Regions from separate parts of the Salinivibrio sp. PR5 genome, predicted to be linked through region 1. Evidence: predicted binding sites of a transcription regulator. Region 1 holds the regulator's gene; each other region holds the start of a gene.
What was found. The regulator CRP, encoded in region 1, controls carbon source genes, mostly activating them, when cyclic AMP is high. The targets are predictions, from matches to a motif close to TGTGANNNNNNTCACA.

Region 1 (4,816 bases):
CCTCATCCACGCCTTGAATCAACAAACATGGCTGACCGAATCACCCTCGCCGTTGGCGTATTATTGCCGTCAGCTCTCGCCCTCGGCCAAATCGCTCTACCCCGCCCTGCGCGCCAGTGTGATCAAAGACGATGAGCGAGGAGACGCCGATGACGCCCTTTGAACCGATTCCCAGCGCCCGTAATCCACACCTACAAACCATCATGCCACGGCTGATACGGCGTCAACCCGTGCTCTCTCCTTTGTGGCAACAGCTGGATTTACCGGATGGTGATTTTGTCGATCTCGCTTGGACGCAGACACCTAAGCCCGGTCAACCGATAGTGGTGCTTTTTCATGGCCTTGCTGGCAGCTTTCATAGCCCATACGCTAATGGGTTACTGGCTGCTTTTCAGCGCCGAGGCTGGTGCGGTGTGGTGATGCACTTTCGCAGTTGCAGTGGCCGCTTAAACCGCGTCCCGCGCACTTATCACTCAGGCGAGACACAAGACGCACGCTATTTTCTGACCACATTACGCATGCGTTATCCTCAGCATCCCATTCATGCTGTGGGCGTATCGCTAGGCGGCAACATGCTGGTGCGCTATTTGGCAGAGTATGCGGACGATCCGATCGTCTCCAGTGGCTGCGCAGTGTCACCCCCCTTAGACCTTGCCGCCTGCTCGTTACGCATTCAGCAAGGATTCTCACGTGTCTACCAAGCGTATCTGCTCCGATCGATGCGGCAAACCCTGTCAGATAAGCTTACGCGGCACGCCCAAGTGGGTCGTTGGCAAGCTGGCGAGCAGCCCCGTATTGCGACCTTATTCGAGTTTGACCAAACCGTCACCGCACCACTGCATGGATTTGAGGACGCACATCATTACTACCAGCAATGCAGTGGCCTATCCGTGTTGCCTGCGATCCGCACCCCTTTGACCATCATTCATGCCAAAGACGATCCTTTTATGACCGACGCGGTGATCCCAACCACGCCATTACCGGCCAATATACGCTATCAACTCACTGACCATGGCGGACATGTTGGGTTTGTCACTGGCCGTTGGCGTGCACCGCGTTTATGGTTGGAAGAGGCAGTGCCCGCGTGGATAGCTGAGCAACTCGACACCTGATGCCCCTATTCGTCACGATAAATTGTGACTGAATCGACATAGATACACTGCACCTACGCGCATAATTCGGTAAAATGGGAGCTAATTCACAACCTAAGCACGGAGATGGCGTCCGTGCCATCTAGGTGTCAGCAAAAGGTGATGTAGTATGATGGTTCCATGGCAATCTGTGCCAGCCGAAACCTTGACCAATTTAATTGAGCACTTTGTGTTGCGGGAAGGGACAGATTACGGTGAGCAGGAAGTCAGCTTTGCTGAGAAAGTTGAACAAGTGCGCGAACAATTAAAATCCGGCGATGCCGTGATTGTATACTCTGAGCTGCATGAGACAGTGGATATTCGTCGTCAGCGCGATCTCAGACCGTAACACCGCCTCCCATTGTGGGCTGCGGTGTAAATTCAGACTGATCAATGACAGGGCTCGTCATGTCGGCTAAACACCCAATCATCGCTGTGACCGGTTCATCTGGCGCAGGCACAACCACGACCTCCGAAGCGTTTCGCAAGATGTTCAATATGATGAACATCAAAGCCTCTTGGTTAGAGGGCGATAGCTTTCACCGCTTCACGCGGCCAGAGATGGATGTTGAGATCCGTAAAGCACGTGAACAAGGTCGTCATATTAGCTACTTTGGCCCCACGGCCAACGACTTCCCACGCCTTGAGCAATTTTTTAAAGAATATGGCGAACAAGGCACCGGCAAGTATCGTCGTTATCTACACACCTTTGATGAAGCCGTGCCTTATAATCAAATGCCGGGCACCTTCACTCCCTGGCAAGATCTGCCTGAAAATACCGACGTATTATTTTATGAAGGCTTGCATGGCGGAGTGGTGGATGGTGACGTCAATGTCGCCCAACATGTTGATTTACTGATCGGCATGGTGCCTATCGTTAACTTGGAGTGGATTCAAAAGTTTGTCCGCGATACGCGCGACCGCGGCCATTCCCGCGAGGCCGTTACGGACTCCATTGTGCGTTCCATGGACGATTACTTGCACTATATTACGCCGCAGTTTTCTCGCACGCATATTAACTTCCAACGCGTCCCAACCGTAGATACATCTAACCCGCTGAATGCAAAAGGGATCCCGTCACTCGACGAAAGTTTTGTCGTGATCCGCTTTCGTGGCATGAAGAACGTCGATTTTCCTTATTTACTGCAAATGATCAGTGGCGCCTTTATGTCTCGGCACAACACGCTGGTCGTGCCCGGCGGTAAAATGGGATTTGCGATGGAGCTGATTATTCGCCCCTTGATCCAACAGTTGATTGAGAAAGGCAAGATAGGTTAAGCGCCGTAGCGCACTTAACGTGTATTACTTCTCAGGTCGTGATCTTAGCCACATTTTTGCCGAATTTTTAGGCGGTTGGCTTAGATCAAAATCAAGAAATCCAGATAGAAAAAAGATACACTCTTGTTAACATACAGTGAGCTTGTAGCCTGCGCCAAGACCTCGTATTCTGTGCATTGGACTGATGGGTTTCCATTCAGACAAAGACAGGACGTCGTTGCCGGGCAACACATGCAGAGGAAATAAGTTATATGGTTCCAGGAAAACCTCAAACAGACCCTACACTCGAGTGGTTCCTTTCACATTGTCATATTCACAAGTACCCGTCCAAAAGTACTCTGATCCATGCAGGGGAAAAGGCGGAGACCTTGTACTACATCGTGAAAGGTTCTGTGGCCGTACTAATCAAAGATGAAGAAGGCAAGGAGATGATCCTGTCTTACCTTAACCAAGGTGACTTCATCGGCGAACTTGGTCTGTTCGAAGAGGACCAAGAGCGCACCGCATGGGTACGTGCGAAATCACCTTGCGAAGTGGCAGAAATTTCATTCAAGAAATTCCGCCAGCTGATCCAAGTTAACCCAGACATTTTGATGCGTCTCTCCTCTCAGATGGCGCGTCGCCTGCAAGTGACCAGCCAGAAAGTGGGAGACCTTGCCTTCCTGGACGTGACCGGCCGCATTGCACAAACCCTACTGAACTTGGCGAAGCAACCTGACGCCATGACTCACCCTGACGGCATGCAAATCAAGATCACGCGTCAGGAAATCGGTCAAATTGTTGGCTGTTCGCGTGAGACGGTTGGGCGTATCCTTAAAATGCTGGAAGAGCAGAATCTTATCTCAGCTCACGGTAAAACCATTGTGGTTTACGGCACACGCTAATCCTCGCGTGTTGCGATAAAACCGGCGCTTTTGCGTCGGTTTTTTATTTTTATTGACTGGAAACTCATTACCTAAGTTCTACACTTCAAAAACGACCCATCTAACAACTGATTAACAGGATGTCGTTTATGAGAAGCTTACGTCACACCCTTGCTGCATTGCTACTCGCGGCGGTTTCTTCAACTGCTGCGGCGAATATCACCATTGTCCACCCAGAACCACGGGCTGGCTCTGCCCTCGATTTATACGCTATCGACTTGATTGAGTTTTTAGCGGAAAAATCGGGTAAGTCTGTCACGTTACAGCCCTTTCAAGGCCAAATTGGCTCTCAGTCTCGTAAAGTAGAAATGCTGAAACAAGGACGACTGACGGTAGATTGGCTCGGGGCCGACCGTACCCTTGAGTCAGAATTACTTCCCATCCGTTATCCAGTTTTTCGGGGTCTATTAGGCCATCGCTTGTTCATTACCAATCAAGCCACCGAACCCAAGCTTGCACAAATCAGTGACCAAGCAGGGCTCAATAATCTGACCATGATCCAAGGGCAAGGCTGGGCGGATGTGAAGGTCTTGCAGTCGGCGGGATTTCGGGTTCGAGAAATATCAAGCTTTGAGAATATCTTTAAAGCCGTCGATACCGGACGGGCTGACCTCTTCCCGCGTGCTTTGATTGAGCCTTTTAGCGAGCTGGCAGAGCGACCTCAATATGCAAATCTGTTGGTCGATCCGCACTTAATGCTGATCTATCGCTTCCCGATGTTCTTGTTTGTATCGCCCCAAAACCCAGAGGTGGCGACCATGCTCAATGATGCCTTTGCGGCCGCCTATCAAGACGGATCCTTCATCGAATTTTTTGAGAATGCGCCTCTGGTAAAAGAGACCTTTGAGAAAGCCAATATTGGTGAGCGCACCTTTATTCGCGTCGACAACCCACATCTGAGTAATGAAACTCAGGCGATTGACGATAAATTCTGGCTCGATATTGAAAGTCGCTAAACACAGCCACCCAAAAAAGGAGAGCATCGCTCTCCTTTTCTTCTCTCGCCACTATTGATGCGTACTTTCAAAGATTTTATCAGCCGAGGCGGCGACAAAACCTTGATAAAGTTCACCGTCCGGAAGCGGATACCGTTTCGCAAACTCGTAGAACCCCCCCGGAATATCATGGCGTGCATCGCTAAATTGCACCGGCACGCGATCAGCCATCGTCGAGGATTGCTCCAAAAAGACTGATGCATCCCCTTTGACCTCCCCGCCAGATTCGTTAATGGTAAACCCATTTTGGCGCAAGGTATCGTTGACCGCTTGACAGCTATCATGGTTGTTCAGCTGATTCACGCTGACGGTAAAGTGGTTCGCCCCATAGCCATGCGCTGCCACCCAAGCTGCATATTCACTTTCATCCGCTAACGTCTTGTAGGTTTGCCAATCCAACTCCCACAAACGTCCTTGATGAAGAAAATCGCTCCCTTTCAGCGCATCATCATCCACATTCGCCACTAAGTCGCGCACGATAGATTGCAAT
Region 2 (4,816 bases), on a different contig from region 1:
ATGGCTTGTTTCACCATCGCAGCGCCCGGCATGGTCGCTTGCGTGTAGAAATAACTTTCTTCTAGCACTAAGTTTTGGCTGTATAAAGGGATGGTTTGCGTCTTTAAGCATTCCATGATTGCTGGATAGAGCACCGATTTCGCCCGGTTAAACTCGCCGCCAAATAATATTTTTTCCGGATTAAATAAATTCACCACGATGGCGATCGCCGTTCCTAGGTGATGGCCAAGCTCTGTAATCACGCGTTGCGCCAACGCATCACCGGCGACGGCGGCATCACAAATCGCGTCAATGGTGAGGGTTTTACCGCGCAATTGACTAGGGTGCCCCTCTGCGAGCAAGGTTTCTACCTGCTCAATGACCGCGGCTAAACTTGCCACGGTTTCTAAGCAGCCATAATTGCCACAAAAGCATCGCTTACCAAATGGCTTCACTTGAATATGACCCAGCTCACCCACATTCCCCACGCGCCCTTGGAGTACTTTTCCTTCTAGGATAATCCCAGCCCCAACGCCATTGTGAACGGCAATCAGCACCGCGCTATCTGATTCTTTCGCGTTACCAAATAACTTTTCAGCCAGCGCCCACGAGCGGGTATCATTACCCACAAAAACCGGTAATCCTGTTTCTCGATGCAGGACGGGTCCCAATGGCATATGGCTAACCTCAAAGTGCGGCATTTGAATGACCGTTCCTTGCGCACTATTCACTAAACCCGGCAACGACACCGCGATGCTTGTCACGCGATCCACCACGTCATGATGACGCGAAAAGAAGGCTTTAACGTACTCGACAACGGTCGCTAGCAAGGCCTCTTGAGGCATCACCGCCAACTCATGGCGTTCTTGTACCAGAATGTCACTGCTTAACGAGTGCAAAGCCATCGTGAGGTAACCGCGCCCTAAACGCATCGATAAGAATTGCCACCCGTCATTGTCCAGCATCAACCCAACGGCGGGTCGACCACGCATACTGGTTTCTTGAATTTGTGTTTCTTTGACAAGGTGTGCGTCCATTAGCTCACGGACAATTTTAGTAATACTGGCAGGTGCCAGCTGGCTGCGTTTGGAAAGCTCGATGCGCGAGATAGGCCCAAAGCGGTCGATCAAGTTGTAAACTGTGCCGGCATTTTTGCGCTTGATATGATCAATATGCCCCGGCTGCCCAATAATCATGCCCTGTCCTATTACTGCTGGGATCTGGCGATCCTATTCATGATGATGCGTATAATTGAATTTTTTTACTTTGCGAACTAATTGTGAAGCACAATAAGGTCGCCGCGTGATATCTATCACTTTCAGGTGTGAAAATCGCGTTTAGCCTCACGAAACCATACGATTTAGTAACTATGGTAAAAATCCAATCAATCGTGAAAAAGCAAGATCTGCGGAGGATAAATTGGCATAATGCGCCGTCGAATCGAACCGCCAGAAAGCATGATGTACCGAGTAAACGAAATATTTGAAACTATTCAGGGAGAAGGCACATTTACTGGCGTGCCCTCCGTCTTTGTCCGCTTGCAAGGTTGCCCTGTCGGCTGCGCTTGGTGCGATACCAAGCAAACATGGGAAACCGATGATAACGATCAACAAGACAAAATATTTATTATCGATAAGTCAGAAGACTCGCCTGCTTGGTGTTGGCTGAGTGCGAAAGATATTGCGACAGAAATCACCCAACGCTATCAGGCTAAACATATTGTGATTACTGGGGGGGAGCCTTGCCTATACGACTTGGTGCCCTTAACCGAGGCGCTAGAAGCGGTTGGGTGTCAGTGCCAAATTGAAACCAGTGGCACATATGAGGTCAAAGCCAGTCCGCAGACTTGGGTCACGGTGTCACCTAAAATCAATATGCGTGGCAAATTACCGGTACTGGCCAGTGCGATGGCGCGCGCGAACGAAATCAAACATCCTGTGGGCACCGAGAAAGACATTGCACAGTTAGATGCGCTGCTTGGCGACTGCCCACCTTCACCGAAGGCAACCATTGCGCTACAGCCTGTCAGTCAAAAGTCTCGTGCCACCAAGCTATGTATTGATACCTGTATTGCGCGCGGCTGGCGCTTGTCGATACAAACGCACAAATATTTAAATATTGCCTAGCGCAAATAGATAAAAACTCGGGTGTCGGCCGATACTTCGCGGGCGAGTTCAACCGCACGACATGAAGAATATCGATCAAAAAGCCGAGTGTTATCACTCGGCTTTTATTTATTCACCGCGGTAAGTGCAGCCTGCGGTGCAGGTTTCTTTCACCATTACCTTGCTTAATAAAGGCAGGTTTGGCTTGACCTGTTGCCAAATCCAACGCGCCAACACTTCGCTGGTTGGGTTTTCCAGCCCTTCAATCTCATTGAGATAGTAGTGGTCAAGACGATCATAGATAGGCTTGAAAGCGGCTTTGATGTCAGCGAAGTCGATCACCCAGCCTGTGTGTGGGTCAACCTCTCCTTCAACATACAAACGCACCATAAACGAGTGACCGTGCAAACGCCCACACTTATGTCCTTCTGGCACATTCGGTAAGTGGTGAGCGGCCTCAAAGGTAAATTCTTTAAACAGTTCAGTTGTCATACTGCCAAATCCCATCAACAACAAGATGGCGCATGCTACTCAACTTCCCTGACCGACACAATCTCTATCCCTGAGATCAGCGCGATTATAGCCAACGCAAACCGTTGCCCGTCGCAAAGGTGCGACAATTTACGTCGATGAAATCACACATTTTATATGGGAATCGCGGCATCTGGTGAGACACGGTTTAACATAGATCTGACAGAATTCAATTGACATACATATAATTTAATAACAAACGGTTGACTCATGCGCATGACTCTCGCGAGCAAACTTCTCCTTTCGCTTTTTCTCGTCTTCGCTCTGGTGCTTGTGACCTCGTTGGCCTATCAATCACATCAGCAAAAAGCGCTGATGACCTCGATAGTCAGTGAACAAACGCTCGATAAAGCATCCAACTATTTCGATAGTCTGAATATGTTGATGCTGACCGGCACAATCAGCCAACGCAATACACTGCGCGACAAAATGCTTTCCCACAAGGGTATTGAAGAGGCACGTGTTATTCGGGCAGAAGCGATCACCCGCTTTTTCGGTCCAGGCAACCCTGAACAAGCCCCAAAAGATAATATCGACCAACGTGCGCTTGATGGCGAGACCATTGTCGAAACCTTTGACTCTGAATCCGGCAAGAGGTTGGTTGTGGCACTGCCAATGAAAGCCAGCAGTGATTATCGCGGGACCAATTGCCTACAATGCCATGTTGCGGAAGAAGGCACTGTGCTGGGCGTTATTCGACTCGAATATGACTTACAGCCGCTCTATGGCACCATTGATAAAGAAATGCTGATCACTGCTGGGATCATGGGCAGTATCGCTGTGTTGGGCTTTCTGATCTCACTGACAGTGATCCGTCGTTGGGTGGTATCCCCCCTCAAACACGTATCGGCCTTTATGAAGCGAACCAGTCGCGACAAAAACTTGGCTGAGCGCTTGAATGACACACGGAATGACGAGATTGGCGAGCTATGTAATAGCTGTGATCAATTACTCGATAATTTTTCTGCTAGCTTACAACAAGTGCAACGTACCTCAGAGACGCTGTCGTCTGAAGCGTTAAACCTCATTCGCGTCTCTGGGCATACCGACCAACTCGCCGATAGTCAACGTCATGAAACCAATGATATGTCTACGGCCATCAATGATGTTCAGCAGCATCAACACGACATTCAAAGCCGTACGAGCGAGGCCGCACAATTGAGCGAATCTGCCGCCACAAGCGCGAATCAAGGTAGTGAACTGGCCAACGTCGCCGCCAATGATATCCGTAAACTGATGGATGATATTGGTCAAGTACGCAGCCAGATTTTGGATGTAAACCAGCAAAGCCAACAAGTGACAACCATTTTGGGCGTGATCCGCGAAATCGCTGAGCAGACCAACTTACTCGCGCTGAATGCAGCGATAGAAGCCGCTCGCGCTGGTGAACAAGGCCGTGGCTTCGCCGTGGTCGCTGAAGAAGTACGTAACTTGGCCAGCCGTAGCCATGATGCAACCGGGGAAATCCAAACCATTATTGAAAACTTGTGTTCAGGCAGTGAAGCATCCGCCCAAGCGGTCGAGGCCACCACAGAAAGTGCGAATCAACGTGCCGAGACGGTGATGCAGCTCTCTGACGCCTTGGCTGATATTGCTGAGCAAGTGACCACAGTGAACAATAATACCGATGACATTAGCCAACAAAGCCAACATCAAGCACAAATGACCGACGCCTTGCTCGAGCAAGTTGGGCGTATTCAAAATCACGCTAACGATACCGCCAATAATGCGAATGAAGTGAAAGCAATCAGTGCAAATCTCGAACAACTGGTTGAACAGTTAGAAGGATTAATTGGACAATTTCAACTTTCAGACCGCCTCAAGCCTTGAAGCTACACAAGATACAGGTAAACTTGCTAGTCTAACTTGCAAATCCACTTTCTCGGTGGCATTGACCACCGAGTTGCCCTAAACGGAGATAGAAGCGAATTATGACATACGCGCCTGTAGTAGACGTCCTGCGCGGCAAGGCGGCAGTCGACACTGAAGTGACTGTTCGCGGTTGGGTTCGGTCTCGCCGAGATTCCAAAGCCGGTATTTCTTTCCTCGCCATTTATGATGGCTCTTGTTTCGACCCTATTCAGGCCGTGGTCCCCAATGAGCTGGAGAATTATCAGCAAGACGTTCTGCGTTTAACTGCAGGCTGTTCTGTTGAAGTGACCGGTAATGTGGTGGAATCACCAGGGAAAGGTCAAGCGTAT
Region 3 (4,816 bases), on a different contig from region 1:
AAAACACGTTGTGGCACTGGCACGTTCACTTTACCGCCTGCAGAAATGGTATCGATAACCAATGAGCCCGAGTCAGACGAGGTCACAAAGAACACGATAACCAGAATGATACCGATGAATGAGGTAATCGATGCCAACGGCAAATCATCCAACATCGCAAACAGTTTCAGTGACAGCTCTGCATCAACAACTGCGGTGTAACCTTCGTTTACAAATTGACCAATCGCGGTACCACCGAATGCGGTCATCCATAACACACAAGCAGCAGATGGGATCAGCAATACGCAGGTGATGAACTCACGCACTGTGCGGCCACGAGATACACGCGCAATAAACATACCTACAAATGGGGACCATGAAATCCACCATGCCCAATAGAACGAAGTCCAGCCCTGCGTAAAGTTGGCATCTTCACGTGCAAACGGCATAGACAGCGCAGGCAAGTTTTCAAGGTACGCGGCGAGGTTACCAAAGAAACCGGTCAAAATGGCTAGCGTTGGACCCACTGCAATCACAAAGATAAGCAGTAGCAGCGCAAGCAGCATGTTCACTTCGGAAAGGCGTTTCACCCCTTTATCTACCCCGGCAACCACAGACAGGATGGCCATCGCGGTGATACCCATGACAAGCAGCACCTCAGTGGTGTTACCCAGTGGGGTATCAAACAGATAGTGAAGACCAGCAGACGCCTGTGATGCACCGAGACCCAGTGACGTTGCAAGGCCGAAGAGGGTCGCGATGATCGCAAGAATATCGATCACGTGGCCGGTCCAGCCCCATACACGCTCGCCAAAGAGCGGGTAAAAGACAGAACGCATGGTCAAAGGCAAGCCTTTGTTGTAGGCAAACAGAGCCAGACCTAGCGCCAAGACAGCGTAGATAGCCCAAGGGTGAAGACCCCAGTGGAAAATCGTTGCAGACATACCTAGGCGTCGAGCCGCTTCAGCATCTCCGGCTGCAGCACCTAACGGTGCCCAGTCGGTACGAATACCGTTTGCATCAACAGCGGTACCGCCCAATGAGGTTTGAAAGTGTGTTAACGGCTCTGAAACACCGTAGAACATCAAACCAATACCCATACCGGCGGCAAACAACATCGCAAACCAACCCGCATAGCTATAATCCGGCTTAGCTTCTGTCCCGCCGAGACGAACGCGACCCAAAGGTGACACAATCAGCACTAGACAGGCGATAACAAAAATATTACCTGCAGAAAGGAAGAACCAGTCTAGGTTCGAGGTCAACCAACCCCGAAGATCACCAAAAACAGGGCCGATTTGGTTTTGAAACGCCAAAGTGACAAATACAAAGGCCATAATGGCCAGCCCCGAGACCATAAATACTCGGTTGTGAATATCAAAACCAAACGGGCCAAGTTTAACGGCCACGTTATCCTGACCGACCTGGTAGTCAGTATCGATCGGGTTAACTTTCCCGTCCGGTTTCATCATATCTTCATGGCTTTTATCGCTCACGAGTTAACTCCTTAGTCCGTTTGTTCGGAAGCCTGTGAGTGTCGGTGGCCTGTGCGCTCAATTGGCCTTTTCATCGCAAAACGCGGATAAAAAAGTTGACCAGCAGCAAGAACCGCAACATCCACACAGCTCACTACCCTAACATAAATGCGTAACGATTTAATTAGGGCACTAACCAAATGTCGATTTTATAACCAGCTATTAATCAATATATCCACTCAATCCCAGACTAGACGGGGCCTAGAACTCATTTGAACTCTTTATTTCAGAGCTATAAAGGATCGTGTCATACACATTCCTCTTCTAGGTTTAGCGGAAATACGCCGTATCATAAAAAGAATTCATTGATAGTGCTCACAAAAAATACCTATGTTCACCAGCAAAACTTTTGATGGATCACAAAGACATCGTGAATAGCATGCGTCTGTTCAAGTACCTATCGTGAAGCCGCTCTGAGCTCGCACGACTCGCCTACGAGCACATAACCTCCAGGCCACAAAAATGCAAAATAATGCAACAATATGATTTATTAGTGACACTTGTCACACTTGGAAAAATAAGTACAATACCGCCGCAATCGTTTTCCATCCCAGTTTAACGTTTGCGGAGCAAGCATCATGCAATTTGGCATCGGCCTTTTGGGGATTAGCGTCCTCTTTCTAATCGCGATTGGATTTTCAGAAAATCGTCGTGCGATCAACTGGCGTACCGTCGGTGGCGCTTTCATTATTCAAATCGTCTTTGCCGGGTTTATTATCTCCGTCCCGCTTGGTCAGCGTATTCTGGCTAACGCATCAGAAGCCGTGTCCGCAATTATTAGCTTTGGCGATATTGGTGCTGAGTTTCTGTTTGGTGATCTCGCGAAATTTAAACTTGGCTTTATTTTTGCCTTCAACGTTTTACCAACTATCGTCTTTTTCTCCGCTCTGATCGCGGTGCTTTACCATTTAGGGGTCATGGCTTGGATTATTCGCCTGATCGGTGGCGTACTAAGACGCGTACTCGGCACCTCGCGCACTGAATCGATGTCAGCCACTGCCAATATCTTTGTCGGATCGGTAGAAGCCCCTCTTGTCGTGCGCCCTTTTCTCGCCTCAATGACGCGCTCAGAATTATTTGCAGTCATGGTCGGCGGGTTAGCCTCCGTCGCGGGAGGCACCATGGTTGGATACGCAGGCCTCGGTGTTGAAATGAAATACCTGATCGCTGCCGCCTTTATGTCCGCACCAGCCGGTCTAATGATGGCAAAAATTATGGTCCCGCAGACCGAAGCGCCTATCAGCCATACCCAAGCGCAAGCCGAGCAAGATAACCACGATAAGCCTGTCAACTTGATCGATGCAGGCACACAAGGTGCTTTGAGTGGATTACAAATTGCGATGGCAGTCGGGGCTAGCTTACTGGCCGTGATCAGCATGATTGCGCTGATTAACGGCGGGTTGGGCAAACTTGGTCCTATGATCAATATGCCTCAGTTGAGTCTGGAATGGATATTCGGCTATGTGTTTGCACCAGTCGCTTGGCTCATCGGCATTCCGTGGGGGGAAGCAATGACTGCTGGTACCTTAATTGGTAAGAAAATTGCGGTGAATGAATTTGTGGCGTTTGCTGATTTTATGAATCTAAAAGGTGCACTTTCTCCCCATAGCCAAGCCATTGTTACCTTTGCTCTGTGCGGCTTTGCCAACCTCACTTCGATCGCGATGTTGATGGGCGGACTGGGCGGTATTGTTCCAGAGCGCCGAGGTGATATCGCCAAATTAGGAATGCGTGCCATTCTTGCCGCCACCTTAGCAAATCTGATGAGCGCAACATTAGCAGGGCTGTATCTGACTTTGTAACCTCAATCACGCTAGATCGTTTTACCATCATTCTGACGGTTCAGTGTTTCTCACCAAGGACGGTGAGTGCACAAAAAAGCCTCGAAGAGAACGGGCTTCATCTGTTACACTTCATTTACTTAACGTAAAGAGATGTAGTCACCATGCGGTATCCTTGGGTTCTTTTTGATGCAGATGAAACACTGTTTCACTTTGATGCGTTTGCAGGACTGCAACGCATGTTTTCACACTATGATGTCGATTTCGACCAACACGCCTTTGCCGAATATTCAGAACTAAACAAACCTTTGTGGGTGCAATACCAAAATGGCGAGATAGACGCACACACGCTGCAAACCAAACGCTTTACCCACTGGGGAAAGCGGCTTAAAGTGGCACCGACAACGCTAAATCAGCACTTTTTGGATGCGATGGCCGAAATCTGTGAGCCACTCCCAGGCGCAGAAGCATTGCTAAACGCGATTCGTCCACACGCACACATTGGTATTATCACCAATGGCTTTACCGCGTTACAGGATGTCCGTTTAGAAAAAACAGGGTTCAAGCCAGCCATTTCTACTCTCGTGGTATCCGAGCAAGTCGGTTTTGCCAAACCTGATCCTCGCATCTTCGAGCATGCATTTGCAAAGATGGGCCATCCACCTAAGTCTCAAATCCTCATGGTCGGCGATAATCCAATGGCCGATGTGCTCGGTGGCATGCGCGCAGGCATAGACACATGCTGGTTGAATCGCGACAAAAAGCCCCTGCCAGAAGGCGTGACGCCCACCCACCAAGTGGACTCACTGCATGCGCTCCAAGCGTGGCTCATACCTGACAACGCCTAACCATAAAAAAAGAGAGCCAATGCTCTCTTTTTTGCTTTCCAACGATGTCTTTGCCTAGTAGGGCAAATTAGCTGCGGTCACCGGCAACAAAAGCGGCTTTTTCTGCTTGTTGGCCTTGGTCGGTATTTGCAACATAAGTCACTGAACCACTGTTTTGGTCTTGGCTGTAAATGAATACACGACCTGATTCGTCAGTCACTTTGCTGTCCATGCTTTTTGAGCTGGTTACTTTCGCGCCTTTAACGGCTTTACCTTGTTCAGTCACTGATACCCAAGCACCGCCTTCTGCAGGTTGTACGTCAAGGTTAAGACCGCTTGCCATTACTGAGGTTGATGCAAGTGTAAGTGCAAAAATAGCTGCTAATTTTTTCATGGTTGTTTCCTCTCTCGTTGTCGATTGATTGTTATTAAACGCCAATCTCGGTGACCAATTGTCACCACAATGTCTCTATTTGAAGGTTTTCTTTGCGACCTTTCGTCGCGGGACGAGAGAGAATGTACGCCGATAAAAGTGTGCTCACAATCACAGTTATGCGAATGACTTGTTCGAAAAATTGCACGTGATTTCACGATCAATCAAGCGTAGAAGATCACAGATATGTGCCTATCCTTACCTCCAAAAGTGATCTTCTTTCTCCTTTCACCCGTTTTGCCAAGAGCCACGACATTCCTG

Region 2: mlc (sugar metabolism global transcriptional regulator Mlc) is a predicted target of CRP. The motif match lies at 1,281-1,296, and genes of this name have one in related genera.
Region 3: BZG82_RS04635 (NupC/NupG family nucleoside CNT transporter) is a predicted target of CRP. The motif match lies at 2,007-2,022, and genes of this name have one in related genera.

Annotation. Positions count from the first base shown of each region.
Region 1 is NZ_MUFK01000005.1:78,069-82,884, forward strand. It holds gene BZG82_RS03540 (TIGR02444 family protein) at 1-163, shown strand, start outside; gene BZG82_RS03545 (hydrolase) at 150-1,112, shown strand; gene BZG82_RS03550 (YheU family protein) at 1,261-1,479, shown strand; gene BZG82_RS03555 (phosphoribulokinase) at 1,539-2,408, shown strand; gene crp (cAMP-activated global transcriptional regulator CRP) at 2,660-3,292, shown strand; gene BZG82_RS03565 (hypothetical protein) at 3,421-4,287, shown strand; gene BZG82_RS03570 (DUF1338 domain-containing protein) at 4,339-4,816, opposite strand, start outside.
Region 2 is NZ_MUFK01000037.1:26,662-31,477, forward strand. It holds gene mlc (sugar metabolism global transcriptional regulator Mlc) at 1-1,175, opposite strand, end outside; gene queE (7-carboxy-7-deazaguanine synthase QueE) at 1,440-2,105, shown strand; gene queD (6-carboxytetrahydropterin synthase QueD) at 2,214-2,576, opposite strand; gene BZG82_RS12675 (methyl-accepting chemotaxis protein) at 2,826-4,445, shown strand; gene asnS (asparagine--tRNA ligase) at 4,547-4,816, shown strand, end outside.
Region 3 is NZ_MUFK01000007.1:25,544-30,359, forward strand. It holds gene BZG82_RS04630 (BCCT family transporter) at 1-1,451, opposite strand, end outside; gene BZG82_RS04635 (NupC/NupG family nucleoside CNT transporter) at 2,093-3,316, shown strand; gene yjjG (pyrimidine 5'-nucleotidase) at 3,460-4,143, shown strand; gene BZG82_RS04645 (hypothetical protein) at 4,211-4,516, opposite strand.